DNA from 2 places in the Sutcliffiella sp. NPDC057660 genome. Region 2 is predicted to be linked to the other one. Evidence: predicted binding sites of a transcription regulator. Region 2 holds the regulator's gene; the other holds the start of a gene.
The links. The regulator LexA, encoded in region 2, represses DNA repair genes until DNA is damaged. The targets are predictions, from matches to a motif close to CGAACATATGTTCG.

Region 1 (15,239 bases), on a different contig from region 2:
AATTGAAGTGGGATATTTTTAAAATTTATGAAGATTAACCCTTTCTTTTTTTGTGTAAATAGTGCATTCTTTAAGTGAATGGGTATTCAGTGGTGGTTGCGTTCAATTATTTTGTTATAATTTTACCGAACCATCCTTACATAAAACGGACAAAACAAAAAGGGGATTACTATGAATCAGCTTTCTTGTAAGCAAGAAATAAAACAGATTACCATACCGACTCCTTTTGCTGTTGGAGATGTACATACTTACATTATTATTACAGATAAAGTGACCCTGGTGGATGCTGGAGTAAGAACGATGGAAGCATGGGAAGTCTTTCAAAATGAGCTTAAAAAGCATGGCCTCAAGGTGCTGGATATCGATCAAGTACTGATTACACATCATCATCCAGATCATGTCGGCCTTCTTGATTATCTTCCTGCCAATATTCCAGTTTATGGGCATGAAAGAGCTCATCCATGGATGACGCAGGATCAACGCTATTTCACTACACATGATGTATTTTATAGAGAGTTGTTCGCCCAAATGGGAGTGGAGGAGCGTTTTTATTCCCTTCTTGGGGCCATGGATAAGCCACTTCGTTTTTCCTGTCAAAGGGGATTGACTTCTTTTGTGAAAGAAGGGTATAGGTTGGAGGGACTTGCTGACTGGAGTATTTACGAGACTCCCGGTCACGCAAGCAGTCATTTGGTGCTCTTTGACGAAAAGAGCGGAACCATGATTGGTGGAGACCTGATTCTTGCACATATCTCCCCAAATCCTTTGGTCGAGCCGCCGTACCTGGGCGAAAAGGACCGGAGAAAATCGATGATCGATTACGTGGCGTCCATTAAAAAAATGTTGAAATTGCCGATAAAACGCGTACTTCCAGGCCACGGGGAAACAGTGCAAAACGTGAAGCTGCTTTTGGAGGAACGATTGCATCAGCAGGAAAAGCGCGCAGCCAAGGTAGAGGCTTTTGTAAAAGGAAATCCTGCAACCGCCTACGAGATCTGCCAGCATCTTTTCCCGAAAGTGTTTGAGAAACAGCTATTACTGACGTTATCTGAAACGCTTGGGCAAGTGGATTATCTGATGGAGATGGAACGGATAGAAGTGGATACTGCTTCCCTTCCGTATCGTTATAAAGCGAAGGAAGGGGTGTCTTGATGGCGGAATGGAAGGGGAAATATATTGTTATTACCGGAGCGTCAGGTGGTATCGGTAAAGCCCTTGCCCTCGAGGTTGCCAAACGTGGGGCCACGCCGGTGCTTCTGGCACGTTCCTTGGATAAGCTGGAACAGGCTGCGAATGAAATTAAAATGGCTACCGGTATTTCCGCGCCATTCTACCGCGTGGATGTACGGAACAGGGAGGATGTGGATGCTGCTTTTGATAAAGTGCTTGAGCAAATCCCTGCCATTGATGTGTTGGTCAACAATGCTGGCTTTGGAATCTTTGATGAGGTGCACACATTGTCACTCGACGATATGAGTGAAATGTTTGAAGTGAACGTCTTCGGCTTGATTGCTTGCACGAAAAAGGTATTACCTGCGATGCTGGATCAAAACAGCGGCCACATCATTAACATTGCATCCCAGGCTGGAAAATTGGCCACACCAAAATCCAGTGTATACGCTGCGACCAAACATGCAGTTCTAGGGTTCACTAACAGTTTGAGGATGGAACTCCATGATACTGGCATCCATGTTACAGCGGTCAACCCAGGTCCAATCCGCACCAACTTCTTTGATAAGGCAGATTCATCCGGCCATTACAAAAAGAAGGTCGATAAATGGATGCTGAATCCTGACATGGTGGCAAAAAAGATTGCGGATGCCATGTTCACCAACAAGCGGGAAATAAATCTTCCTGGCTGGATGAGCATAGGGAGCAAGCTTTATCAGCTGTTTCCTGGGCTTGTTGAGAAATTTGCCGGTAAGGCATTTCGCCAAAAATAGTCTTGTAACCTTTTTTCGGACAATTCGTCAAATAGGAAAAAGAGGTGAAAAAGATGAAATTGAAATTTTTTGCAATGTTGAGTTGTTTTCTCCTACTATTCGGATGCGGGACGGCTAATGACAATAACGGCAACCAAAACGGTACAGGATCAGACACTGCACCTCCAACAGATAACACGGAAGATGAAGAGGCAGTGGAGGATCTGACTGGCCATATCATTTCCATTTCAAATGAAGGAAACATGCGTATCCTTGTGACAGGTTCTCACGCGAACAGCTCAGGAGTGTCTGCGACGATGTACACCCTCGAAGAGAGTACAAAGGTCGAGGACACTGAGGGCAAGGGGTTGGAGGCTGCTGATCAGAAGGTGGGAATGAAGGTTACTGTCTGGAATACAGGAATTGTAGCGGAATCCTTCCCGGCGCAGTCCGGTGCTTTGAAAGTGGTAGTGGATGCAGGTCAGGACGGGAACGAGCAGGAGGCTATTGAAAAAGCGTTAGGGGAAGTCAAAGCCGGTGATCCATGGCATGTGGACGCGGTTGAAAAGGTAGAGGACAGCAAATATAAGGTTACACTAAAAAATCTTTTAGAGGATACTGAACCGGTCGAAGTGGAAGTTCAACTCTAAGAAATAAAAAACGGCTCGCATTTTTGATTAATGCGAGCCGTTTTTTTATGCTTTCTTCCTATAATGATGGAAAGCCGTACATGAGGTTTCATTTATTTGAAGTATAGTATGAGTGCTTCATCTAGTACGTGTTTCTTTGCGGGGGAATGGAGAACAATTTTAGCATTAACCTTGAATTTCCTTAAATGAAATTTTTATCACTCTTTCAGTTTCGTTTTCAAACTCAATATCAACGTTTACACCAAATTCTTTTTGATCTTCTTTTAACCAGAGACGGAAAGTTTCAACTGAGGTCTGCTCCCCTTTCTTTCTGCCCACATGAAGGTAGTCAATGATATCGGCATTTGGATACTTCTCCTTAGTTTTTTGCATGGCCATTTTCCCCCAATTAGCGTAAGGGGGAACTTCTAATTTTGTATTGGCGTATGCCATCTCTTTCATATTAAATGATGGGCTTATCCCTGCATATATTGAAAAAATCATAAGAAATGCAACCAGCACTCTCATTTTATTTTCCTCCTATTCTGTTAGATTTCACGAACAAAATGAATAGCATTGCTCCTTACTTTATAGTTTCTTTTTCTGAACATAGTGCGTGAGGGGGCGGTGAATACTTTTCATATATTACCTGAAATCCATACATCAGGATTGATTTCACCAAAAAAAGTAGTGATAACTGAATCTTGGAGAACCTCACAAGAGTTACATATCCAATTCTTTTAAACCAATCGAGCATAAAATAAGTAAATATTGTATCAATAATTATATTTACCTTCATATATAGCTTGAAATTTCCAAAGGTGTATTTCAATATCCAGAGAGATCCAACAAAGAAAGGCCCTAAAATCAGTGGCATTTCACCCAAGACATTCGGTCTAATTGCAAATGGAAACCACCACCATTTTCTCTTTTCCGCTACCAACCCCTCTACAGTTACATATAAACACATAAAAATGGTCCCCGGAAGAAACCGTTTAAACGACGACTTCCCCATAAACGGGGCAGTGACCCAGGGTAATATGGTCATTAAAAATATAATGAAGTTTCTTGTATTTCGCATTAGTTTACATCCTTTATGGTTCATGATAAGTATATTTTTCCTAATCTTTATCAAGATATGTGCATGTATTTTTATTAAAATACGATAAATCATTTCTACTTCCAAATTCCTGTCGTAAATATATAGTAGAGGGAATGGAGAGGGAGGAGATTTGCAAAACTATATGATTTCAGTATGGGAAGAGCATTTTTTTTGGCTGGGAATTTTACAAGATCATGCTTATTTTATAAGGGACCATCTTTCACCCACAGAAGTGGAATATGTGAAAACTGCTCAGCAGTATATTAATTGGTTCGGCGAGCTCAATAATATGTTGGGGAATATTTCTAAGTCCGCTAATCACTCAGATGAAACCATGATTTACTTTTCTCAGAGGGTCTGGCCAGTTGCGAAGGGTTATTTTGATTTTGAGGGAAAGTTGCAAGCCCTTAGAATCGATAACCAGGTGAATCTGAATTTATCCCCTACCTATTTGAATGGTACGTTGGCTGAGAATCAAGAGTATCTAAGGATTTTAAGCCATTTGGTTCAGGGGAAAGAACCCGAGCATCTTCCTCTAGTAAATCTGATGGATTTGTGGCTCGAAGATCAACTGGGTCATGCATTGCTGTTCGAGGATTTGCTGGACCCAATCGAAATTGCTGCAAGACGTCAAACAGAGGCCTATATTGGAATTTATCAGGGCTTTATGGTGCAAAATCGAATATTAAAAGGATATCTGCGTTTCAAAGAGCCCGGTTTTGCCAGGCAGAGGGAATTCGCCAACGAGGTCGGACAGACAACCTTGGAAATGAGCCAGTATATTTCTACTATGGTTCATAAATTCAAAGAAAATAAGCTGCTAAACGATTCCACGTTAACATTTCTGGAGCATCATTTTCCGGAAACCTGTTATTTTATCAAAAAGCTCAGCTATTTTGCGCCAGATCTACAGAATGAGGCGAGTAAATGCTCATTGAAAAGGATTTCCTATTAAAAATATCTATGAAATGGCGCTTCCGCAATTGGAAGGGCCATTTCATTTTTTGATTGTAGCTGAGTTCGTGCGAAACAATGGGGAGTTGATGCCAAACAGTAGAGAGTTCGTGCCAAAGTGACCAGAGTTCGTGCCGAAAATGGTAAAGTTGATGCCGAGCAATTTTGCACGATACCGCTTCGCTCAATTGACAGCAGAAAAGAGCCGCAATAAAAAGGGATTTTTTCCATGTTTAAGGAATATAGACTGTAAGCATTATTTTGGAGGGATAAGCATGGAGATGATGTTCAAGTACAACTGGATGGTACGGGAAGAGTGGTACCGCTGGTGTGAAGAAGTGGAGGAAGTTGAGCTGTTGAAGGAACGGACGGGTGGAGTGGGTGGTATTCTGCATACCCTTTTTCACATTGCTGATGTGGAGTGGAGCTGGATCCGGATCTTACAGGGGAAATCCGAATTTACAGGTAAGTTTGAGGACTACAGCAGTTTAAAATTGGTTCGTGAATTGGATGCTTCCTTCCGACCGGAAGTGCAGCAGTTTGTGACAGATTGGGACAGCAATTTGGAGAACAAGCTATTACACCTTCCTGGGCGGGATGGCAGAGTTGAACTGTTTACTTGGGGCGAAGTAATGCACCATACCCTTGCACATGAAATACATCACATCGGGCAGCTATCAGTATGGTCAAGGGAATTGGGCCGCAAGCCGGTCTCTGCCAACCTTATTGGTAGGGGCCTAGTTATTCAAGAAAAGTGAGGTGATTACCATGCAAAAATGGTACGGTTCAGCAGGCGTCTGCATCAATGAACATAAAGAGATTCTGATGGTCCTACAGGGGAAGCCAGACGAAGAGAAGGTCTGGACGGTCCCATCTGGCGGATTGGAGAAAGACGAAAGCTTTGAAGAATGTTGTGTGAGGGAGTTCAGGGAAGAGACGGGGTTTGAAGTGGAAGTGATTGCCTCATTGAAAGTGAAGCAAGGAACTACATACGGAATTGACGTGGAGGTTCATTATTTTGTGGTGAGAGTGGTTGGAGGAACGTAGCAGATCCAGGATCCTGACAATCTTATCCATGAAATTGCTTGGAAAAGTGCAGAGGAATTGATGGAATTGAAGCTTTCTTTTCCGGAGGATAGACACTATTTGCTGGATTTAATCGGATGCATTAATCTTAATAAGGCCAATTGAGTTTATATTTTTCTGCATAGGCCAAAAGGATGATGTGATTTCATTTTTTGTCCATTAGAATTAGTCCAAAACTTGATTTTTTATATGAAAATTTCTACTAAAAAGGTGAAGAGATGAACGAGTTGAAGATAAGAAGTATGATGAAGCGCCTTAGGAGCGAGGATCCCGGAAAGCGTTTTGAAGCACTTGGCACTTTGTATGAATGTAAGGTCGAAAAGGACTTGGAAATCAGGGTCGATTTGTTAAAGGAAATGGTGAGGCTAGCTGCCGGCAATTTTCCTGAGTCTGTTGATGGGTGGGACAACCCTTCCTATTATTTAATCGACTTTGTGTGCGATTATCCCATGCCTGAGGTGATGGAACAATTATTAAAGTATTTTGACCGCCTGCCCTCGGATGCAAAAGTGAGAGTGTTGGAATTATTCTTGGCGACCGAGGATGAGGAATTATTTTATGAAATGGAAGAGAAGCTCGTTGCTATGATGAAAAACGAGGAGGTTCAGCTTCCTGTGGATCAGCTCACTCAATACCCTGTCTTTCTGCGGGATGTAGTGGAGCGTACTTTTGAAAAGATACATTCTCCTCATTATAAATTTACGATGTATGAATTTATCACTGCCATCAACGAATCCGACCTGGAATGGGGCTACAGAAAGGAAGACGTTCTTCCACTGATTCTTTCCGACTATAAAAAGCTGAGGGAAGAGTACTTTTCCTACGACAAAGATTATCATGCCAGATTTGTGTACACTTCCTGGAAGGAAAGCTATTTTACCGTCCGTTATCATATGAATCTGTTAATCGGGCTGATGAACTACTATTACTCAAAGGAAGCGGAAGAGAATCTGAGGGAAGCCTTAGGGTTTAATGACCCTGTCATCCGCTCCAAGGCGATTCATGTGTGCATCGAAAAGAACATAGATGTTGAAAATGGTCTAATCGAGGAACTTGCGACCAATCTCGAAAGTGCCGAGGGCCTCTATTGGGACCTGAAATCGAGCAACAAGGAACACCTATATCCAATCAAGGAAAAGAAGCAGCCTTTATTGGCAAAAGCTAAACTCTTCACTTATCTTGTCTACCTGAGGGATGAAGAAGGTAGGTTGATGAACAAATTTCCGGAAGAGATCCATGTGCAGGATACGATTGAAACGGAAAATCAATACAAACAGCCCGTGCGCTATTATCTGATGAGCTTCAAGGAATCCGGCACCGATTATGTGGCTTGGGTCGGCGGCTATTCGCTCGAGGACGGGGATGATACTGCCCATGTCTGGGAAGGAACATACACGGATTTTGTAGAGCTAGACTCTAAATCCCTGGATGGGCATAAGCAGGATTTCTTTTCAAGACGGGAAGAGATGAGTCAGAAATACCATGAAGAAGTTCATTATGAAAGTGCACCAAAATTACCAAAAGGCTTGTGGTTCTTCTACGCGATTCTCATTTCGCATTGGGTGAGAGTGCTGTTAAATGGGGTAGATGATGAGGTGTACATTTCTATCGGATTTACTGGGCTTGGTCTGCTTCTGACTGCCTATGAAATGTGGAAAATCAAGCGCAGCAAAATTTCCATCGTGGGACAGGAGCTTATTGTGAATAGAGGAAAGGACACAAAAGCGATCCGCATTCAGGACATAAAAAAGGTGAAATACAACAAGAAGCAAATCGAAATCTTTAATAAAGAAAATTCTCTGCATCTTCAAGTTCCATTGAAGTGGGTGAACTATGACCACTTTTCCTATGTATTGAGAGAGCAGACGCAGCATTTGCGTGAGAGGCCGTTTATTGAAGAATAATTGAAATTGTGCGATCTTTTTCCACAGAAGCTATTAAATTGCATCAGAAAACGCAGGGTTTTTGAAATCCTGCGTTTTTAATAATTAGTCAATATCAAATAATAGTATTTTGCATCCTGTATTGATCTACTTAGTTCAACTGATGACCAAAAGGCTGTATATATAGCAATCACTGCCAGTATAGTAATAATTGCACTGCCTTCTTTAAGGATTTTTCTATTTTTCCTATAAAGAATAAAAGCTGTAATGACAATAATTAAAAGGTAAGATGCCGATATGATAAATTTTGCTGAAAGTACTTTACAATCACTGACCGCACTCATAAAATTTTCTAAATCATCTTCGTTGTCGATACTTTCTATGATGCTAGAAATATCTCCTTTGTAGCCAACCTGCCAAGTAAAGGTATTTTGCTCTTTTGCTATGCTATACTGATAGCCCATAGCTTCTCCATCACTAATAATTCCTGAATATTCTTCTTTATCTTCTTCACTTTGGGAACAAGCCGTTAAAAATAAGGTGAAACAAAATATCGTAAGAACAATACATTTTTTCATTGGATTCCACCCATCTACCAGTATCTCCTATGTAAATCCATGTTCCTTTTATCTTTACCCCTTTGTTTTTCCAAGCAAATTTAACCCTACTGCACCCATTACAAGAGTAACGCCTATTACTGTCACCACAAATGCAAGGTCGGCAGCGTTGCTTGGTAATACGCTATGAAACCACCATAACTCGATAATGACTACCAGGGCCCATAACATATATACTGCTGCTAATCTGTCATTCCTCAAGTTTCTCTCCCCTTTATGTAATATTCTTCAGCTATATTCCTGACTATCAGAGTAATACCATTTATTCTTATAATACCATAATTATTCCATTTAACTGTCTGAATATCTTGACTATTACGTTCGAAAAGTAAATATATTAATATAAATAAACTCGTGAGTGGGGATGAGCACGATGATAGTTCCTTTGCAGAGGTTATGACGGGATTCCTATAAGGGACGAGTTGGTTTTGCAGAAACGGCTATAGTCATTAGTGAATGAAAAGCATACATGATCTTTTTTTTGAGACAAAATTCGAAAAAAGTTGAATATTTAATTCGTTATATATAGAATTAGAGTATTCAAACAATTGAAGGTGAGGATGGTAAAAATGGAAGTTTTAAACCTGACAAGCAGGAAGAGGGAGACCTATCAGATCAGAGTGGAGTACTCCTTGCTATGGGAATGTGCATTGGGGATCGCTGCCTTTACCAATACCCCATTATTGGATAGCTTGGAAAAACCAAAGTCATACTGGGACAAGTTAAAGAGTTCTTTTTCAGAAGAATTAAGGGAACAGTTGGTTATAGTGGAACGGGATAATTCATGGAAAGCTCTTCTTCAGCTCCTTCATAGGGAAGAATTCAATGAATTACCAGATTTTATTTCCAATATCAGCAGGCTCCCGGAAAAAGAATTCAGATTTCATTGCCTTCCTTTTATTGGGGAGACCTACCAATCCATAAGAGAACAGACGGCATCAGGCAATCTTGCTGCATTGGAAGAAATGAAAGCTCTGTCACAAGATAATCCCTTTTTCCCTCGTTATATAGAATATATTTTTCATGTAGAGGTGGAGGTTCTAAAAAAACACCTTATATCTGTTTTTACGTGTTGGTATGAGGAAGTGATACGAAACGATAGCGCTGATGGACTTTTATCATTTTTGAAGACAGATGGTGAAGCAAAAAAACAAATGGGTCACAAAATGAGTCCGGAAGAGCTTGTGGAATGGGCGACAGGTGGAGTGACATACCAATCTGAGCCAGGTGTGTCAACGGTTCTATTAATTCCCCAATATATCTATCGTCCATGGAATATTGAGGCAGACATCGAGGGAATGAAGGTTTTCTATTATCCTATTTCGAATGAAAGCATGTTTCCTGACAATAAATATGTCCCTGACAACTTTCTGGTTTTAAAGCATAAAGCATTGGGCGATGAGGTTCGTCTCCAGATTGTTAAGCTCCTTCATGAAAAAGATCGAACCCTTCAAGACATCACAGAACATCTCAACATTGGTAAATCCACCATACATCATCACCTGAAAATTTTGAGAGCAGCCAAGCTGGTGGCGATTCACGATTCGAAATATGTTCTTAAGAAAAATGCTGTTCGATCATTAGCAAAAGAATTAGCGCTGTATTTAGAGCAATGACAACACAAAAGGGTGTGAGGGATTGAGGAATATATTAAAAAACCGTTCCTTTCTATTTGTATGGATGGGAACGGCCTCCTCGGAATTGGGAGGGGCGTTTGGCACCTTTTGCAATTCCATTCTTATCTATCAATTGACAGGTTCAACACTGGCACTATCTAGTATGTGGCTGCTTTATTTTATTCCATCACTTGTATTGCAGTTGTTTATCGGACCGTTTATTGACAGGTGGAGCAGAAAATGGACGATGATCATTTCGCAATGGATGAGGGGACTGGTCTTTCTGTTGCCCCTGCTTGCACTTACGACTGAAAGCCTGCAGCCCTGGCATATCTTCGCTGTCCAGATGGCAGTCGGGTTAATCACGCCCCTTTATACACCAGCTTCTCAAGCTTTGACCCCAACGATTGTTCCAACCTCACAGCTACATGTCGCCAATGCCTATCTTGATGGAACGCTTCGTTTAATGACCTTTCTGGCCCCAGTCACTGGTGGGTTGGTGGCAGATTACTTTGGCGTTAAGCCTACTCTGACAGCTGTTAGTCTATTGCTATTTTCCAGTGGATTCTTACTGTTGTTTATCCAGGAAAACAGGGTTGCAGAAAAAATTCGAAAGTCATGGATAAGCCAGTTCACGGAAGGAATGGTCTACTTTTTCAAGCAGCCTGTTATTGTGTGGCTTGGTGTTTTTCTGGCATTTGTCCAATTTGGAGTGGGAGTGACCATGGTCATCACGCTTCCCTATATTACAGGTGAACTGGCTGGAACCTATGCACATTACGGCTATTTCATGGCGAGCTTCCCTTTAGGCTATGTGATCGGCTCCTTCATGGTCGGTAGAATAAAGGTGAAAAGTCGCCGATTTCTGATGCTAGGTGCATTGACGGTAGGGGGAATGACCTTCTTTTGGCTCGGCTTCAACTACAGTATATATGCTGCACTTTTGACAGAAGGAATAGCAGGAATCGCAATGGCGATATTTAACATCCATAACCTTACCATCAGCCAGCAGGCAATTCCTTCTCATCTAATGGGAAAAGTTTTTTCCGTAAGGCTTTTTATCATTAGGGGAGCCATGCCACTCGGCGTACTTGCCGGTGGGATATTAAGTGAGATGTGGGGCATCCGGCCGTTGTATATTTTGATTGGCACCATTATTTCTACTGTTTCCATTGTGGGGATGACGCATCCTTATTTCAAGTTTTTGGATGGTAGGACGGCGAAAGGAAAAGTTGCTTAATTAATATCACATACTCCTAATAAAATGTTATAATTTTCATAATTATTCCATTAATGAAAGGGTGAGCAAAATAGGTTCTCGTATCATGCACCTTATCATTGCCAATAGAATCGCTGAAAAATTTTCCGTTACAAATAAATCTGCTTTCCTTTTAGGGGGAATTGCACCGGATGCCGTCTCCCCCAAGGACCTGTCCCACTTCTTTACCGGAGATGTTCAGGACTATTCCAGAATGATCGATTACAGTGGGTTTTTGGAAAAATACCGTTCCTCCCGGCAATTGGACTATATTCTTGGATACTACACACATCTAATCGCAGATGACCTTTGGCTGAAGGGGTTTTACTTGCCTTGGCTGAAAAACAGAATGGAGCAGGATCGAAATATTTTGGCGCTTTATCATGAGGATTTCCGCCTTCTGAATGCGAAGCTGTTGGATTATTACGGACTGGATCGTGAAGTGTTGGAGGAAATGGAGCACAGTAGCGCAATGGTTGATCTAGAGGAAGTGACCACAAAGGATGTGCTGGATTTCCTGCCGTTTGTAAAAGGGGATATGCAGTATCCAACCGAGGACCTTAAAGCACCTTTGAAGGTTTTTACCCTCGAGCAGATAGTGGGGTATGTGGAAACGTCGGTGGATAAAGGGATCATACATATTAACAAGGCATTCGGGAGTGGGGGGAGCAATGAACCACCCTTGGAACAAAGTTATGTTAATCGTGGGCGCCGGTAATTGACCTAGTACCGGATAATACTGATGAAAAAAGCAGTTTGAAAGGGGAGTTTTACATGTTTCATGTAAATGTGGAAGGCGCGGTATTTCGGGATGGAAAGTGGTTAGTGATAGAACGGAGTAAAAAAGAGGGCCACGCTGGAGGATTGTTATCACTTGTCGGTGGTACGGTCGATCCGGAAGGCTTCTCTTCCAATATTCTGGAGAGAACCGTCCAAAGGGAAATGTTTGAAGAGGTTGGAGTAAAGGTGAAGGACGAGATGATTTATGTGAGAAACACTTCCTTCATACTGGACGAAGGCAGCGAGGTAATCGATATCGTGTATCTTTGCGAGCTATTGGAGGGGGAGGAGGCATTTGTCAAAAGCCCGGATGAGGTGGAGTCGGTACACTGGCTCACCGCCGAGGAAATCATCGGGCACCCAGATGCCCCTGTCTGGTTGATCGATAGCATAAAGGCAGCCGAGGCTGTCATTAAAGTCAAAGCTTGAGACTCCGATCTCAAGCTTTTTTACTGGCTCAAATATTCATACACTACATCATTGACCACTTCAAACACATCAGTTTCTTCCGTCTGTAAAATCTCCGTAATTTCTGCTGTCATCCTTATGTAATCCTCTTCACTCAGCGGCACCGATTCGAGGTCATGCTGGTACTGAATGAAACAATTTCTGATCATCTTGCGCAATAATTTATTTTCCACGTTTTCACCCCGTTATTCCTTTAGTATAAAGGATTTGCGCTCAAAAGATGAGCCCATCGTCGAAAAATGTCGGAAAAAGTACTGGAATTTACCATTGAAACCGAACGTATATTCGCTTATCATTGGGTATATACTACTAATACGAACATATATTCTGTTTTAGAGAGGTGTGACCCTAAAATGGATTACAGCCAGATGCCAAACAACAAGATTCTTTGCGTAGATATGAAAAGCTTCTATGCCAGCTGCTCCGCTGTCATGATGGGGCTCGACCCGCTCTCCTGCTATTTGGCGGTAGTCGGGGATACAGAGAGGCAGGGGAGTGTCGTCCTTGCCGCTTCCCCGATGCTGAAAAAGGAATTCGGAATAAAAACGGGCTCCCGTCGATTTGAGATACCAAATGATGAACGTATTCACGTGGTCAATCCCCAGATGGCGACCTATCTTCGCATCTCCACCGAAATAACCCGTCTTTTCAACCGGTACGTCCCTAAGGATGCGATCCACACGTATAGTGTCGATGAGAGCTTCCTGCAGGTGGACGGAGTGGAAGGCCTTTGGGGGGATGCCACCATCATTGCGCAGAAAATAAAAGAAGACATGGAGCGGGAATTTCAGCTTCCATGTGCCATCGGAATCGGACCGAATATGCTGATGTCCAAACTCTGCCTGGACCTCGAAGCAAAAAAGAAGGGCATTGCCGAATGGACCTATGAGGATGTCAAAACGAAACTATGGCCCCTTTCGCCTTTGCGTGAAATGTGGGGAATCGGTTCAAAAGTGGAAAAAACACTCAACCGTATGGGGATTTTCAACGTGGGCCAGCTTGCGAACTATCCGCTTGAGCTGCTGGAGAAGAAATTCGGGATCATGGGTAATCAGCTTTATCATCATGCATGGGGCATCGATCTGTCAGAGCTCGGTGCGCCCATCATCCAAGGGCAGATCAGCTTCGGGAAAAGCCAAATCCTGATGCGCGACTACACCGACCCGGAGGAAGTGAAGCATGTCCTTCTGGAAATTTGCGAGGAGGTGGCAAGAAGGACGCGCCATCACCGGAAAGCCGGTCGGACGATCAGCCTTGGAATCGGATATAGCCGCGACGAACTTGGTGGAGGCTTCTATCGCTCCCGGACGATGGAGCGGGCAACGAATATTACCATGGATCTCTACAACACCTGCTTGGAATTGTTCGAAGAGAATTACGAGCATAAGACGGTGAGAAAAATAGCTGTCTCCATCTCAAACATCATCGACGACAGCGAGATGCAGCTTAGCCTGTTTGAACTCGAGCGCCCGAAGAAAAGACAGCTCGGCTACGTGATGGATCGCATTCGCGGAAAGCATGGCTCGAATGCATTGCTTCGGGCGGTTTCCTATACAAATGCAGGAACGGCGAAGCATCGTAGCAGACTGGTTGGCGGACATAAAGCATAAAGGAGGTGCAGCAAGTATGGCAATACGTGATCGAGGAACCATCAAATGGACGTCCATGATGCTGCCGGAGCATGTGAAGCTGCTGCGGGACTGGACAAAGGAAGATCTATATGAAACAAAACCGGAACTCGACGAACAGCGACTCGAAGAAATGAATGAGCTGTTTTGCGAAGCGATGGAAACGGGTAAGGAAGTAACCATAACCTATTATGAAAAGAGAAGATACCATCTGTTCGTAGGAGCGGTGCATCATTTGGATGCCTACCAGCGCCGGTTGCATGTAGTGGATAAGTTTGGTGAGGCGAGCTACCTATGTCTGGAAAATATTTTGGATATCTCCTGAAAAAAGACGAATATCCTTCCCCATGAAAGAGGAAGGATGCCAATGAAAAGAAAGGTCAGACTGCACGCAGATGCGTCTGATCTAATCCTATTTAGACCTGTTCAAAATAGCCAAGATCCAAAATCGCTGCAAACACTTCGTCACCCTCATCGGAAGTGACTTCAACCTCTTGGCCTGGCTGAAGCGCAAGAGCCAGCACACCAAGCAGGCTTTTCGCATCCACTACCCAATGCTCCTTTTTAAACAGTACCGTGCCAGGATAAGAGCTTGTTGTATTGACAAGGCTGCTGGCGGATTCCGCAAAAATGGGCTTTAACACTTTAAGTTTCATTTATATCTTCCCCTTTGGACTGTAATACTTATAGTATAGAGAAAATGATGGAAACAACAAGAGAAAAATATTGATATCAAATGAGGAGAAAGAACATGAAAATAGACGTGACAGAAAAGACACCGCAAAAAATCCTCACTCCGACAAGCGGATTTCTCGAGGGCTATACCCATTCCTTGAACCCGTATATCGGCTGTGCTTTCGGATGCTCCTATTGCTATGTCAGGCAGAGCCCGGTCGGATTGTTTCGGAAACAGGAGTGGGGGACCTGGGTGGATGTGAAAAAAGGGGTGGCAGAAAAGCTAAAGAAGGAGTTGCTGCTGCTTCGGAAAAAAGAAAAGCAGGTTGTCATCTTCATGTCATCGAGCACAGATCCCTATCAGCCAGTCGAGCACAAGGAGCAGGTTACACGAACCTTACTGGAAGTGATGGCGGAAATCCAGCCTGACTTTCTGTTTGTACAGACAAGAAGTCCCATGGTGACAAGGGATATTGATTTGTTGGCGAAGCTTGGGGAGAAAGTGATGGTCAGCATTACCGTGGAAACCGATCTCGAGGACGTGCGGAAACGCTTTTCCCCTGCAGCACCGCCCATTCCCGCCAGGTTGAAGGCATTAAGGGAATTGAGGGAAGCAGGCAT
Region 2 (15,239 bases):
CGGCTTTAAATATCGCTATTGATTTCCGTGTAAGACTTCGCTTTCCGTGGGTGACCCGTGAGCTCCCTCAGCTTCGCCTGCGGGGCCTCAAATTGGCCACTGCTGCCGCAGGAGTCTACGTCTTGCACTCCAATCAACCACTAGTGTAATCTAAAACATAAACGCATATTTAAATTCTTTAAAAAACCGAACCAATTTGAACGAAATCTCAAATTGGTTCGGTTTTTACTAGGCTAAAACACTTTTGTCCCATAACAGTTTCCGTTATCTATCGCAATCAATAAAAATGTAAGTTAAAATGCCTATCAATTTGTAATATAAATTGATAGGCATTTATTGTTGATATATAAAGGTTTTATGGGTTTATTTACGTTTAATTGTATCCTAACTTTTCAGTAAAATTGTTTTCAAAAATAAAAATATTTTGAAACTAAACCATATATAACACGTAAAAATAAAAGAGGGGGTATCGCTTTGAAAAAAAATTATGAAAAAAAACATTATTTTATGGTAAGTGCAATCGCTTTGTTGGTTTTATCTCCATTAATAATCTGGTTACTTCCGTACATTCTTCAAAGAGCTACTTTGGATATGATTTCTGTCTGGGTTGTAGAAACACCTAGCATTACCTATTGGTATTTTGGGATAGCCTGGTTGTTTTTAATGATAGGCTCCATTGCATCTTACTTTTTTTACAAACAAAAAATCATTATAGTTATAGGTTCCCTGTTTTTGGCAATTGCTTTTATGTATATTGGGTTAAAACCAATTAATGTTATGAATACTGCTGGGTTCACCTTTATTGATGCTCCTTTCGAAGAAGAAATCAAATACAGTTGGGAGGATGTAGAAAAGGTATACTTAGTTATAGATGAAGAAACAAATGAGCAAAGTTTGGAGTTTCATTATAAAGATAATCAGATTTTCGTAGTTGACAACAACAGGGAAGTTCAAAGTTTGCGTTCGATGCTGTTAGAGTTAGAAAAAACGTATGGCTTCTCATTTACAACAAAAGAATAACAAATTATAAAGCAGAGGAAAATACCATTTCCACTGCTTTTTTAGATGAAAAAAACACCGCATTTTGCGGTGCAATTAAGTGTACAAATTATTGCGTAAATAGAGTTTTTGCGATAGGGAAAAGAACCCGTTATTTGTCCCAGCCTCTTTTTTAGTGGATGTTACGATATACACCAATCACTTTACCAAGAATACTCACGTTACGAACAATAATCGGCTCAAGCGTGGAGTTTTCAGGCTGGAGACGGATATAGTCTTTTTCCTTGAAGAAACGTTTTACAGTTGCTTCATCATCCTCAGTCATCGCAACGACAATATCCCCATTATTGGCAGACTGCTGTTGGCGTACAATGACATAGTCACCATCCAGGATTCCTGCTTCGATCATACTGTCTCCCATAACCTCCAGCATGAATACCTGCTCATCTGGTGCTACATAGCGATCAGGCAGCGGGAAGTAGTCTTCGACGTTCTCGATGGCTGTGATAGGTTGGCCAGCAGTTACTTTACCGATGATTGGAACATTGACTGCAGAAATCCTTGGCGTCATTTCGTCTTCCATATCTCTGATCTCAATGGCTCTAGGCTTGGTAGGGTCACGACGGATAAGCCCTTTGCTTTCCAAGCGGGCAAGATGTCCGTGGACTGTGGAGCTCGAAGCAAGTCCTACCGCTTCGCCTATTTCACGAACGGATGGGGGATAGCCTTTATCCTGTACTTCTTTTTTAATGAAATTCAGGATATCTTGTTGCCTTTTTGATAGTTTCATATTCCGCACCTCTATCATTAATATTATGAATAGTATAGCATGTTCTCATCAAAAATACAAACATAAGTTCGAATAATTGACAGGAATATTTGTTCGCCTGATAATAAGTAATCTAGATATTTATAGGGGTGTTTACGATGAAGGGCATCATCTATTGCCGAGTGAGTACAAAGAAAGAGACACAGGAAACGTCACTGGTAAGACAAAAGGAAGAGCTGCTCATGTTGGCCGGGCAGCACCAAATTGAAATTGTAGAAGTGATAGAAGAGCAGGCGAGCGGTTTCGATCTGGATAGGGAAGGGGTTTTCCGAATCATCGAAATCACGTCCAACCAGGAAATTGATGTCGTCCTCATACAGGATGAAACTCGCTTGGGACGCGGAAATGCCAAGATAGCATTCTTGCATTGGCTGAGAAAGCATAAGGTGAAGATATTCACCATTACAGACAATGGAGAAGTGTCGCTGTCGGATTCAGATTCCATGGTCTTGGATATTGTAGGGATTGTGGAGGAATATCAACGGAAATTACATAACCTCAAAATCAAAAGAGGGATGCAGCGGGCAGTCAGGAATGGATATGATCCATCCAAGAACCTTTCCAACCTCCATGCAAGCCCGGGCCGAGAAAAAATTGATATTCCCGTGGAGGAAATCGCAAGGCTCCGTAACAACAAGCTGACCTTCCATGAGATTGCAGCTACACTAAGAGGGCTTGGGTATGATGTCTCCAAGGCGACTGTCCATAGGCGCTATAAGGAGTATATTGATGAGAAGGACGGCGGTTTGCTTGTAAAAAAAGATTCCCTCTAGTAAGATTAAAGCATGTGTTTACTAGGATGAAAGAAGGGTTTTACATGCTATCAAAAGAAAAAATCGCAAGAATTAATGCATTATCAAAGAAATCCAAAGCAGAAGGTCTTTCAATGGAAGAAGCTGCTGAGCAAAAAAAGCTTCGTGAAGAATATATCAAGACTTTTCGTGCTTCCATGGATAACACGCTGCAATCCGTGACCATTGTAGATCCGGAGGGCAATGATGTTACACCAGAGAAGCTAAAGGAAACAAAAAAGAATTTAAAGCATTAATCGCTTTTTTTCAGAACATTGGAACATACTATTTATGATAAAATATAATTTTTCCAATAAAAAATCAGATAAAAAGAAAGGATGGAATTGATGACACACAATATAGATCAACTTTCCATTAACACAATTCGTACATTATCTATCGATGCAATCGAAAAAGCGAACTCTGGCCACCCTGGTATGCCGATGGGGGCTGCTCCTATGGGCTATTCCCTTTGGACAAAATTCATGAACCATAACCCAAACAATCCCAACTGGTTCAACAGAGACCGTTTTGTATTATCTGCTGGTCATGGCTCCATGCTGTTATACAGCCTATTGCACTTAGGCGGATATGATCTATCCATGGATGACTTGAAGGAGTTCCGTCAATGGGGCAGCAAAACTCCAGGACATCCTGAATTCGGCCACACTGCAGGTGTAGATGCAACGACTGGTCCACTTGGACAGGGTATTGCAATGGGTGTGGGAATGGCAATGGCCGAACGTCATCTTGCAGCAACTTATAATAAAGAAGATATGGAATTGGTCAATCATTTTACATACAGCATTTGTGGAGACGGCGATTTGATGGAAGGTGTCTCTGGTGAGGCAGCATCCCTTGCTTCCCACTTGAAGCTGGGACGTTTTATCGTTCTTTATGATTCCAATGATATCTCTCTTGACGGTGATCTCGACCGTTCCTTCTCTGAAAGCGTAGAACTGCGTTTCAAAGGGTATGGCTGGCAGGTCATCCGTGTTGAGGACGGAAATAACCTGGAAGAGATTGCGGCGGCAGTGGAAGAAGCGAAGAGCGACCTTAATCGACCTACACTGATTGAAGTGAAAACGACTATTGGATTTGGTTCCCCGAATCTTTCCGGTAAGTCTGATGTTCACGGAGCACCACTTGGAGCCGATGAAATGAAGCTAACAAAAGAAGCATACAAATGGACGTTTGAACAAGATTTCCATGTTCCGGAAGAAGTATATGCGCATTTCCGTGAAACGGTAGCTGAAAAAGGGCAACAGGCTGAAGAGGCTTGGAATGAACTATTTGATGCGTACAAAGCGAAATATCCTGAATTGGGTCAGCAGCTTGAAGCGGCAATCAATGGCGAATTGCCTGAAGGCTGGGATTCTGAGATTCCAGTTTATGAAGATGGGAAAAGCTTGGCATCCCGTGCTTCCTCCGGTGAAGTGCTGAATGCAATCGCTAAAAAAGTTCCTTATTTCTTTGGAGGTTCTGCGGACCTTGCAGGCTCCAATAAAACGAATATTAAAAACGAAGCGGACTTCACTCCGGAAGATTACAGCGGACGAAACATCTGGTTCGGAGTACGTGAATTCGGAATGGGTGCGGCGTTAAACGGTATGGCATTGCATGGTGGACTAAAAGTATACGGTGGAACTTTCTTCGTATTCTCCGATTACCTGCGTCCAGCTATTCGCTTGGCTGCACTTCAACAGCTGCCTGTAACATATGTATTTACACATGACAGTATTGCGGTTGGAGAAGATGGGCCTACACATGAGCCGATCGAGCAACTGCCATCCTTGCGTGCTATGCCGAACCTTTCCGTGATTCGCCCGGCAGACGGTAACGAAACTGCGGCTGCTTGGAAAGTGGCATTGGAATCAGAGAAAACACCTACTGCTCTTGTATTGACTCGTCAAAATCTTCCTACGATCAAGGGAACAAGCGAGACGGCATTAGAAGGCGTGAAAAAAGGTGCATACGTGATTTCCAAAGCACAAAAGGAAACTCCGGATGCATTATTACTTGCAACCGGCTCTGAAGTCGGATTGGCTGTAGAAGCTCAAGCTGCACTTCAACAGGAAGGCATCGATGTTTCAGTTGTAAGTATGCCATCATGGGACCGTTTCGAACAGCAATCCAAGGAGTACAAAAACTCCGTATTGCCAAAAGATGTGAAAAAACGTCTTGGAATCGAAATGGCAACTCCACTAGGATGGGAGCGCTACACAGGAGATGAAGGGGATATCCTCGCAATCAACACGTTCGGTGCTTCTGCTCCTGGAGAAAGAATCATGAAGGAATATGGCTTCACTACTGAGAACGTAGTTGCTAGAGTGAAGGCGCTATTGGATAACTAATATATTTGAAAAGAGCCATGCATACGTGCATGGCTCTTTTGTATATTCAGCGGAAAGGCAATGTCACTCTATACGCTATTAGAAAAAATAATTCACGAAAGAAAAATGGAATTTTGGTCTTATAGGTCTTATATGCGGAGGTTTGTGTTGGAGATGATCTAACATCCATTCCGAAGTCCTCGGCTATCATAGTAGTTCGTTTCATATGCAAGGGGTCGCTGACCAAAATAAACGTGTTAAGTTTATTAGCCTCTGCCACTTCCAAAGCATAGAGTAAGTTTTCTTCTGTAATTTTTGAATTTACCTCTATAAGAATATCCCCGGATGCAACCTTTTTACTGTTAGCATACTCTTTTGCTGCTTCCGATTCTGTAAGGCTGTCCTCCCTGCTTTTTCCACCTGTAAAAATTATCTTCTCAACGTACTCATTTTCATACAGCCATATAGCATGGTTCACTCTTTCTCTGAGAACTGGAGAAGGAGTTCCGTTGTAGACGGCAGCCCCAAGTACGATAGCGGCATCCGATTTCTCCAACTCATTCATTTTGCTGAAAGACCATATATTGTATCCGTTATAAAAAACAAAAAGTAAACAAACAATTAATAATAATTTTATTGCTCCTCGTATTTTCATAAAATGTGTCCTTTTATTTGTTATTTACCTAAAATTGTATCATGATAATGGAGTTTATTGTTCAGAATTGATGCTTTCGACAAGTTCCAACAAAAATAGTCAATAGTCGCGCCATCAACAGACAAATCTTTCCTCTATCATTCCTTATAATAATATAAAAGAGGATGTTAGGAGGGTTTTGTTTGCGCCATTATATGATCTATCTCATAGAGGAAGAAATTGCGAAGCATTATGCGGGCAATGAATTGAAATTATTTCAGCTCTTTCAGCAGTATGAACAAGTGGATCAACTTCAAGATGTAGTGAAGCAGCAGGTCGATTACATCACCATCCCCATACCGACCTTCCCCCTCCAGCAGGCATTAGAAACTTCCATGAAACAAATAGAAGGTTACCAGTCGCAATCCTATCAGCACAAAATAGAAAAAAGAGAATCAATAGCTAAATTGTCGATTTTTGAAAAATATTTGAAGCTGTCCTCCTCTGGGTCTTTTGAAGCAGAGGCGATCTTTTTTGAAGTTATTAGAAAACAGGCACCATACTTCCTCGCTATCGATACCAAATCTGGTCGGTTTGGCTGGTTGCAGCCGATAAAACAGAGAAAATATGTCTAGGGTATAGAGAAAATTAGCGGAAAATGTTGTATAATGATAGTTGGTTTAGTACACTACATTGGTAGACATAGTTTAGAGGAGGAAATGTTAGATGCAACCTTGGATTTGGATTTTGCTTATTGTTCTGGCTTTGATTGCTGGAGTTGCACTAGGATTTTTCATCGCTCGTAAGTACATGATGACTTACCTGAAGAAAAACCCGCCGATTAATGAGCAAATGCTTCGCGTGATGATGATGCAAATGGGAATGAAACCATCCCAAAAGAAAATCAACCAAATGATGAAAGCAATGAGCAACCAACAAATGAAATAAACGATAGGGCACTCAGTCAAATGAGTGCTTTTTCTTTTGGCTAATTTAATGAAATAATCTTCCTAAATATTAGAATTTTTGCTAAACTATCTAAGTTGATTACATAGATAAGTAAGAATGTTAACGGGGGAGTACGATGAGTATATTTAAAGATTTATGGTGGTTTTTCAAACTGGAAAAGAAGTCCTATATACCAGGTGTATTCATGCTGGCCCTTGTTGCCCTGTTGGAGCTCGTCCCTCCACGAATCGTCGGTATGACGGTCGATCATATCGCTGAAGGGGAACTGACAAAGGACCTGATTTTGCAGTTGATGCTTATCCTATTAGGGACTGCAATCATTGTATATTTTTTAAGGTACTTATGGAGAATCATGATCTTTGGTCCTTCAGTCAGGTTGGCAAGGTTATTGCGCAACAATTTGTATGAACACTTTACAAAAATGTCACCGAGTTTCTACCAAAGACGAAGAGTGGGAGATCTGATGGCTCACTCCACAAATGACCTGCAGGCAATTCAGCAGACTGCAGGGGCCGGAGTTCTGACATTGGTCGACTCCTTCATGACAGGTGGATTCGTGCTGATTGCCATGGCCACAACCATCAGTTGGAAGCTTACTCTTATCTGTCTGATACCCTTACCTTTCATGGCGATTTCCACTAACTACTACGGAACGCTGCTGCATCGAACCTTCCATAAAGCTCAAGCAGCATTTTCTTCACTGAATGATAAGGTGCAGGAGAGCGTAAATGGTATAAAAGTCATTAAAACGTTCGGACAGGAAAAAGAGGATATCGAGGAGTTTGAAAAGCAGGCTGAAGATGTTGTTAAGAAAAATGTAACGGTAGCGAAAATTGATTCGTTGTTTGATCCGACGATCGGGTTGATTATCGGGATATCCTTTTTCCTGGCTATGGCTTTCGGTTCAAAATACGTCCTGCAAGGGGAACTGACAATTGGGGAGCTTATTGCCTTCACTACCTATCTTGGTTTGTTGATCTGGCCAATGCTTGCGTTTGGTTGGCTATTCAACATCGTGGAGCGGGGACGGGCATCCTATGATAGAGTTTCTTCGCTGTTAAAGGAAGAGGTAGATATATTGGATGGAACTGATCCCAACACGAAAGTTCCTTCAGGCGATATCATTTTTAATGTCAATACATTCACATATCCTAATGAACCGGAGCCGCTCCTGACGGGGATTCACTTTACACTTAAACAGGGGGAGACGCTTGGTGTTGTCGGTAAAACCGGTAGCGGAAAAACTTCTCTGTTAAAAGTGTTAATCCGGGAATTCAATGGTGTGGAAGGAGACATTACGATAGGAGGACACTCTTCTTATAGCTTTTCTCTTGAAGCTTTAAGGAAGGCTATTGGCTATGTACCTCAGGATCATTTCCTGTTTTCTGCAACAATTGCGGATAATATCGCTTTTGCCGTTCCGGAAGCATCCTTTGAAGAAATTATACATGCTGCAAAACTGGCAAACATTCATGAGGACATTATTCAGTTCACCGACGGCTATCAAACAATGGTGGGTGAGCGAGGAGTATCATTATCCGGAGGGCAAAAGCAGCGGCTGTCCATAGCGAGGGCGCTATTGATGGATCCTGAAATTCTCCTACTGGATGACTCCCTATCTGCGGTGGATGCCAAAACAGAAGAGAGCATCCTACACGCATTAAAAGAAAATCGTCAAGGGAAAACAACCATTATCACTTCACATCGATTATCTGCAATCGGCCATGCACATCTGATCTTGGTCATGCATGATGGAAGAATTGTCCAAACGGGGACGCATTTAGAGTTGATGGAGGAAGAAGGTTGGTATCGAGATATGTACCACCGACAGGCATTGGAATCCCTAGTGGAGCATGGGGGCTAAAAGATGAACAATCAAACCTTAACAGCTAAACAGCAGAGAATCGTACTTAAAAGACTATTATCCTATACTAAACCGCATACGAAGCAGTTTATTTTTGCTTTCACCTTATTGGTTTTGGCAACAATCGGTGAAATTGTAGGTCCGCTGATCATCAAAGTATTCATAGATGATTACCTGACACCTCAGGTGATGGAGAGGGGACCTATCATATCCCTTGCAGCTCTATATTTAGGAATCCTTGTACTCAAGGTATTTATCACCTATTTCCAGCTACTAAAGTTTCAGGAGATATCACTGAAAATAATACAGGAGCTGAGGATAGACATATTCTCGAAGGTGCAAAGCCTTGGCTTGAAGTTTTTTGATAAGACACCTGGCGGAAGCATCGTTTCACGAGTGACAAATGATACAGAAGCCATCAAGGACATGTTTGTAAGTGTCATTTCCACCTTTGTCCAGAACGGTGTCTTCCTTATCGGAATATTTTTTGCCATGTTCTTCCTGAACGTCAAATTAGCAATGTTCTGCCTTCTGATCATCCCAGTCATTTTCGGGATCATGGCAACCTACCGCCATTTCAGCTCGCGATTTTATGCCGATATGAGAGAAAGACTCAGCCAGCTAAATGCAAAGCTTAACGAGTCCTTGCAGGGGATGTCCATCATCCAGGTGTTCAGACAGGAGCGCAGGCTTCGACGTGAATTTGCCGAAATCAATGAGGCCCACTATCAGGCGGGAGTCAAAAACATCAAATTGGATGGTCTATTACTCCGCCCGGCAATCGATTTTGTATATGTGCTTTCTTTGATACTGGTGTTAAGCTACTTTGGGATTTCGTCGATCGGCAACGTAATTGAAATTGGTGTTCTCTATGCTTTTGTCAATTACTTGGGGCGCTTTTTCGAACCTGTGAACCAGATGATGATGAGGCTATCAATGTATCAGCAGGCAATCGTATCCGCTTCCCGAGTATTCTCTTTGCTTGATGAAAAGGAATTGGCTCCCACAGCCCTGCCAGCCGACGTAAAGCCTGTGATCCTTCAAGGGGAAATCGAGTTCAGAAATGTGACCTTTTCCTATGACGGAAAAAGGGATGTGCTCAAAAATGTATCCTTTAAAGCGAAACCAGGGGAAACCGTTGCACTTGTCGGGCATACAGGAAGCGGTAAAAGCTCGATCATCAATCTGCTTATGCGTTTCTATCAGCTTGAAAAAGGAGAAATCCTTTTGGATGGTGTGTCATTGAACAATTTTGAGGATGCAGAACTCCGTAAGAAGATGGGGTTGGTACTGCAGGATCCATTCCTGTTCTATGGTACCATCAATCATAATATTCGATTGCATGATACAACTATTACAGATGAAGAGATTGTGGAAGCGTCAGAGTTTGTCCAGGCTGACAGTTTTATTCGAAAACTGCCGGATCAGTATGAGCAGCTTGTAGTGGAAAGGGGTGCGACATTCTCAAGCGGGCAGAGGCAGCTTGTCGCATTTGCAAGGACCATTGCGACTAAGCCGAAAATACTTGTGCTGGATGAAGCGACCGCCAATATTGACACCGAAACCGAAGAAGCGATTTCATCGGCGCTCGAAAAGATGAGAAAAGGAAGAACCACCATCGCGATCGCTCACCGATTATCGACTATACAGGATGCAGAGCAGATACTTGTGCTCCACCAGGGAGAGATAGTGGAAAGGGGAACACACAAGGAGCTCTTAAATCAAGAGGGCCTCTACCATAAAATGTATCTTCTCCAAAACGGCCAACCCGATAAAGTGGAAGATGCAGTGGGCCATTCTTAAAAGCCTCCTTAGTGAAACAATAGTGTCAATTGACAAAGTCAAAAAAGAAAAGAACCATTAATCCGCTGATGGTTCTTTTCACTATGTAACAATATCATTATTTAGGTACAATTAAATGGTTATACTTATTTAATAGAATATCTAGTTCCTGGCTTATCTTTAAAGTTTTAGAAGAGGACATTCCGTATTTTGCAACAATATCTATTAACTCTATGCGTTTTTTTTCGATCAGTTGTAAAATCTCCTGTTTAGTAGCCAATGTTGGGTTTCCTTTCTTCTTCCAATTCGTATCATTATTATACAAGAATCCGATAGGGAATTCAAAGAATATTTTCAAGTTAATGGTACTTTAATGTTTGTCATAATAGTGAAAAAGTTAAGTGCAAGATTGTCATGTTTTCGTCATAGAATGTTAAAAGTAAAGGCATTTAACAAGGATGGAATCTGATACTATTAAGAAAGATATAAATGTGTAGGAGTAGTGATAGCATGGAAGCAGATGTAACTTTATTATTGGCGTTTGGAGCAGGGTTTTTATCTTTTATTTCACCATGTACGCTGCCGATATATCCGGCGTTTCTATCTTATATTACCGGTGTGTCGGTGGGGGAACTGAAAGATGAGAAAGGGATGCTGCAAAAGAGAAGCATTTTACATACGTTATTCTTTCTGATAGGCTTTTCGATTATTTTCATTGCATTAGGTTTCAGTACATCTTTCATCGGAGAATTTTTCACTCAATATCAGAATCTGATCCGACAAGTAGGAGCAATACTTATTATCTTTTTCGGGTTTGTGATACTTGGTGTATTCCAACCCAAGTTTCTTATGCAGGACAAGAAGTTTTCATTTAAAAACAGACCTTCCGGTTTTATCGGGACCGTCTTGATCGGGATGGCATTCGCTGCGGGCTGGACGCCATGTACCGGTCCAATCCTGATCAGCGTAATGGCTTTGGCAGCCTCCAATCCGACTTCAGGTGTCATCTATATGACAGCTTATGTGCTGGGTTTTGGGATTCCATTCTTCATCCTATCATTTTTCATCGGAAAACTAGGTTGGATTAAACGTAATCATGTGCTGATCATGAAAGTCGGCGGTTATGCGATGATTATGATGGGTATTTTACTGTTCTTTAACTGGATGACAAAAATCATTGCCTGGTTTACAAGAATTACCGGTGGATTCCAAGGATTTTAATTTAAGACACTATAGTTTTTAGTTGCGTACGCCTCTTAAAAGGGGTAAAGTAAAATTGGATATATAGGAAAATAAAAACTTTTTTATAGGACATAAGGAGGATTTCTGCGGTGGCTAATGTTTTAGTGGTGGATGATGCAAAATTTATGAGGCTAACAATTAGGAACATTTTAACAAAAGCCAACCACACTGTTGTCGGGGAGGCCGAGAATGGAAGAGAGGCTGTTTCACTTTATCGTGATTTTCAACCTGACCTCGTGACAATGGATATTACCATGCCAGAAATGAACGGAATAGATGCGGTTCATGAAATCCTGCGTCAGTTTCCGAAAGCAAAAATCATCATGTGTTCAGCGATGGGGCAGCAGCGCTTAATAGTGGAAGCGATAGAAGCAGGTGCCAAGGATTTCATCGTAAAGCCATTTGATGAGAATAGAGTGTTGGAAGCGGTTAAGAGAGTACTAGGATAATAGTCTGATAGACTGTCATTTAAGCTTTTGCTGAATGGCAGTTTATTTTTTTCTGAATGTATAAAGGGTTTTGATAATCGCTTTTATTATTTCGTTTTTTCGGTATAATAGTAAAGGGAAAAAGTTGTGAAAATAAGGGATGATCTTAGTGCAAACAATTCTATCTACGATATTCGCTGTATGTATGGCTCTTCTAGTCATCTTTATTAGAATGAAGGCGGCAAAAAGGCCTTCATCAGTGAAAAAAATAATCTTACCTCCTATCTTTATGAGTTCGGGAGCATTAATGTTTCTGTTTCCTGAATTTCGGGTGAGCTCCTTGCAAATTATCGAAGCGCTTTCTGTAGGGGCGGTTTTTTCCATCTTTTTGATTAAAACCTCCAAATTCGAAATCAGGGAATCTGATATTTATTTGAAGCGTTCGAAAGCATTCATTTTTATCCTATTGGGACTGCTCGTCATCCGGATCGTGATGAAGCTGGTGTTAAGCACGACCATAGACATCGGAGAGCTGACAGGCATGTTCTGGCTACTGGCTTTTGGGATGATCGTTCCGTGGAGAATAGCTATGTATATCAAATATAAGAAGCTTGAAAGTGCGGAATTTCCGCCAACGATAAAAACCTCGGTTTAACCGAGGTTTTCGTTTTAGAATAGGTGCTGATATGGGGTTTGGTCGATGTTAAGATCTCTTAATTTTTTTACGAGAAATTTGTGATCCCGTTTAGGAGTTGCCAGGATGTACCCTCTGACTACATGCTCTCTTGTAATGGCTGTTGCTTTTTCTTTGAAGGCAAGCTCACCTATTTTACCTGCGATCTTCTGCCTTGCGATATCCCGAAAGAGTTCCGGTACCGGCGAAACGAGCTCCTCCAACAGGGATTTTAAATCCTCAGGCCACATGTGTCGCGTTTCTTTGATATAATAGTCCTGCCAATCCAATTCGGACCAGCCGTCCTCTTTTGGCAGACGTTTTAAAAATTTTCGAAACATGAAAAATCCGCCAATGGCCAACAAACCAACCATCGCCACTACCCAAAATAAAATTAACCATAAAAACCATCCGGTTAACATGTTCTTTCCCTCCGAACTCGTTAACATTCTTGTATTATTATACCCGAAACTATTATAATTGCACTAGTAAAACACTGATACTATTTAAATTAATATGAACGATACATTTAATATAATACCCACAGTCATATGGAGGTGGCCGCATTGAAAAAAATTGGAGCTGTAATAGGGAATATGGGAAAGACGGAAATCATCTCTTCTAGAGTATGTCCGAAATGCAACAGGGAAGTCAAACGAGTTCGTATGCAGATTATTGGCGGCGAGAACAAAGGGAAATGGCAGGAATTCGAAAATGAATGTGATTGCCGTTTGGCGCAAGAAACAATGGAAGCGGAGAAACGCAGAAAGCATAAATACTTTGAACAATTCTGTATCGTTCCAAGAGAACTCGAGGGTGCAACACTCGAAAATTTCAAAGTGGAATATGCAAGTCAAGGGGAAGCGTTGGAGAGTACCATTGATTTCTTTGATCAGTTTACCGGAAAAGAGAACCTGTTTTTCTACGGAAGGACCGGACGGGGGAAAACGCATCTGGCAGTCGGATTGTATAAATATTTTAAACAAAATAACATTACTGCCATGTTTTTTGATGTACCCAAGCTGATGGACACCATTGTCGCATCATGGGAAAACGACTCCGGCTACTCCGAAAGCAGATTCATGAAGGCTATCGCAGAGGTGGATGTGCTCATCCTCGATGACCTGGGAGTGGAGCGGATCAGTGAATGGGTGGATCAGACAATCTATTCCATTTTGAATCAACGCCAAGGAAAAAGTATCGTCTTTACTTCCAATATACACCCAGGTGATTTAACCAAACGTTACGGCGAAAGAATAGCTGACAGAATAAAAAATAAGATGAGTCAAAATCAATTGATCTCCATAGTCACCCCTGAAAGCTATCGGACAAAGGATTTGACCATGTTTAAAGATTAAGCATATACCATATTAAACTCCATTAAGCTTGCTTAGTGGAGTTTTTTTGTGGGGAAATTGAGGGATTATTTATGAATAGAATCATCTTTGGAGAATCATGTATTTTAATCGTTTTTTGTACCGTGTGGGGCCGAATTGCTGCCCTGACACGGTAAGAATCACCCCTTTTCGTCCCGTGAGTACCTGCCTTACTGCCTTGACACGTTAAGAACCACTGCTTTTCATAAAAATAATAGATAAATAATATCGGCTATTTTTTGTTAATTTGTCTTTTTTTGCAAGAAATAATGGTAAAATAATTCTAAATAGATAGAAAACTAAAAGGGGTGCTAGGAAAATGGAATCAGTAAAACAGTTAAAGCGGAAGATGGCCGATGTCATTATTGGAAAAGAAGAAGTGGTAGAGCTCCTATTCAACGCATTAATTAATAAAGGTCATGTACTACTTGAGAGTGTTCCGGGAACTGGGAAAACAATGCTTGCCAAAAGCTTTGCAAAAACGGTGGAGGCGGATTTCAAACGAATTCAATTTACTCCTGACGTTTTGCCGAGTGATGTAACAGGAATTCAATTCTTCAATCCTAAGGAGCAGACCTTCGAGCTTCGTCCCGGACCCATTATGACCAATATCCTTTTGGCGGATGAAATTAACCGTGCTACGCCAAGAACACAATCGAGTCTACTTGAGGTTATGGAGGAACGCCAGGTCACGATCGATGGACAGACGCTTCCAATCCCTGGTCCGTTTATGGTGGTAGCGACTCAGAACCCAATTGAATCCCAACAGGGAACGTTTCCTCTTCCCGAAGCTCAGATGGACCGTTTCTTTATTCAGCTTGATATGGGGTATCCAACATTTGAAGAAGAAAAGCAGATCCTGAACCGTTACAGGGAGGACGACCCGATCCAGCATTTGACTGCCCTATTTTCTAAAGATGAAATTTTAGATTTCCAACAGGATGTTAAAAAAGTGAAAGTATCTTCGGTTGTAGAAGATTACATATTGGAAATTGTTCATAAGACCAGAAGCCATGAGGAAATTGAAGTGGGAGTCAGTCCCCGTGGTACATTGGCGCTGATGAGAGCTGCACAGGGCAGTGCATATATCAATGGACGCGAATATGTTCTACCTGAGGACGTTAAAAAGATGTCAACATATGTGTTGAGCCACCGTATCGTCCTTACCATGGAAGGATCCTTGAAGAAAACGAACAAGCAGATCTTAAATGAAGTGTTATCGCGTGTGACGGTTCCAGTGGAGGCGACAAATTAGAAATGGTAACTTGGAGTCAACAAATTGATAATCTGAACCATCATAAATATCTTCGAGCAGGAGC

Region 1: a site for LexA is predicted at 12,590-12,603, ahead of ACFVAD_RS01645 (Y-family DNA polymerase). Genes of this name have one in related genera too.

What each region holds. Positions count from the first base shown of each region.
Region 1 is NZ_JBHVHV010000002.1:3,126-18,364, reverse strand. Features, by position in the region: gene ACFVAD_RS01725 (MBL fold metallo-hydrolase) at 172-1,152, shown strand; gene ACFVAD_RS01720 (SDR family NAD(P)-dependent oxidoreductase) at 1,149-1,943, shown strand; gene ACFVAD_RS01715 (hypothetical protein) at 1,997-2,572, shown strand; gene ACFVAD_RS01710 (DUF3889 domain-containing protein) at 2,738-3,013, opposite strand; gene ACFVAD_RS01705 (hypothetical protein) at 3,135-3,632, opposite strand; gene ACFVAD_RS01700 (DUF2935 domain-containing protein) at 3,796-4,608, shown strand; gene ACFVAD_RS01695 (DinB family protein) at 4,883-5,365, shown strand; partial or broken gene ACFVAD_RS01690 (NUDIX hydrolase) at 5,376-5,798, shown strand; gene ACFVAD_RS01685 (hypothetical protein) at 5,912-7,597, shown strand; gene ACFVAD_RS01680 (hypothetical protein) at 7,675-8,154, opposite strand; gene ACFVAD_RS01675 (hypothetical protein) at 8,209-8,394, opposite strand; gene ACFVAD_RS01670 (ArsR/SmtB family transcription factor) at 8,763-9,809, shown strand; gene ACFVAD_RS01665 (MFS transporter) at 9,832-11,049, shown strand; gene ACFVAD_RS01660 (zinc dependent phospholipase C family protein) at 11,135-11,785, shown strand; gene ACFVAD_RS01655 (NUDIX hydrolase) at 11,842-12,276, shown strand; gene ACFVAD_RS01650 (YqzH family protein) at 12,297-12,488, opposite strand; gene ACFVAD_RS01645 (Y-family DNA polymerase) at 12,669-13,925, shown strand; gene ACFVAD_RS01640 (YolD-like family protein) at 13,942-14,268, shown strand; gene ACFVAD_RS01635 (HPr family phosphocarrier protein) at 14,360-14,599, opposite strand; gene ACFVAD_RS01630 (SPL family radical SAM protein) at 14,695-15,239, shown strand, end outside.
Region 2 is NZ_JBHVHV010000005.1:68,577-83,815, reverse strand. Features, by position in the region: gene ACFVAD_RS06605 (hypothetical protein) at 475-1,020, shown strand; gene lexA (transcriptional repressor LexA) at 1,172-1,789, opposite strand; gene ACFVAD_RS06595 (YneB family resolvase-like protein) at 1,927-2,601, shown strand; gene ACFVAD_RS06590 (DUF896 domain-containing protein) at 2,646-2,876, shown strand; gene tkt (transketolase) at 2,967-4,973, shown strand; gene ACFVAD_RS06580 (YdcF family protein) at 5,020-5,517, opposite strand; gene sirA (sporulation inhibitor of replication protein SirA) at 5,790-6,221, shown strand; gene ACFVAD_RS06570 (YneF family protein) at 6,313-6,534, shown strand; gene ACFVAD_RS06565 (ABC transporter transmembrane domain-containing protein) at 6,671-8,419, shown strand; gene ACFVAD_RS06560 (ABC transporter ATP-binding protein) at 8,423-10,222, shown strand; gene ACFVAD_RS06555 (aspartyl-phosphate phosphatase Spo0E family protein) at 10,320-10,481, opposite strand; gene ACFVAD_RS06550 (cytochrome c biogenesis CcdA family protein) at 10,712-11,422, shown strand; gene ACFVAD_RS06545 (response regulator) at 11,533-11,892, shown strand; gene ACFVAD_RS06540 (CcdC family protein) at 12,032-12,526, shown strand; gene ACFVAD_RS06535 (DUF2621 domain-containing protein) at 12,541-12,966, opposite strand; gene ACFVAD_RS06530 (ATP-binding protein) at 13,111-13,902, shown strand; gene ACFVAD_RS06525 (AAA family ATPase) at 14,240-15,175, shown strand; gene ACFVAD_RS06520 (DUF58 domain-containing protein) at 15,178-15,239, shown strand, end outside.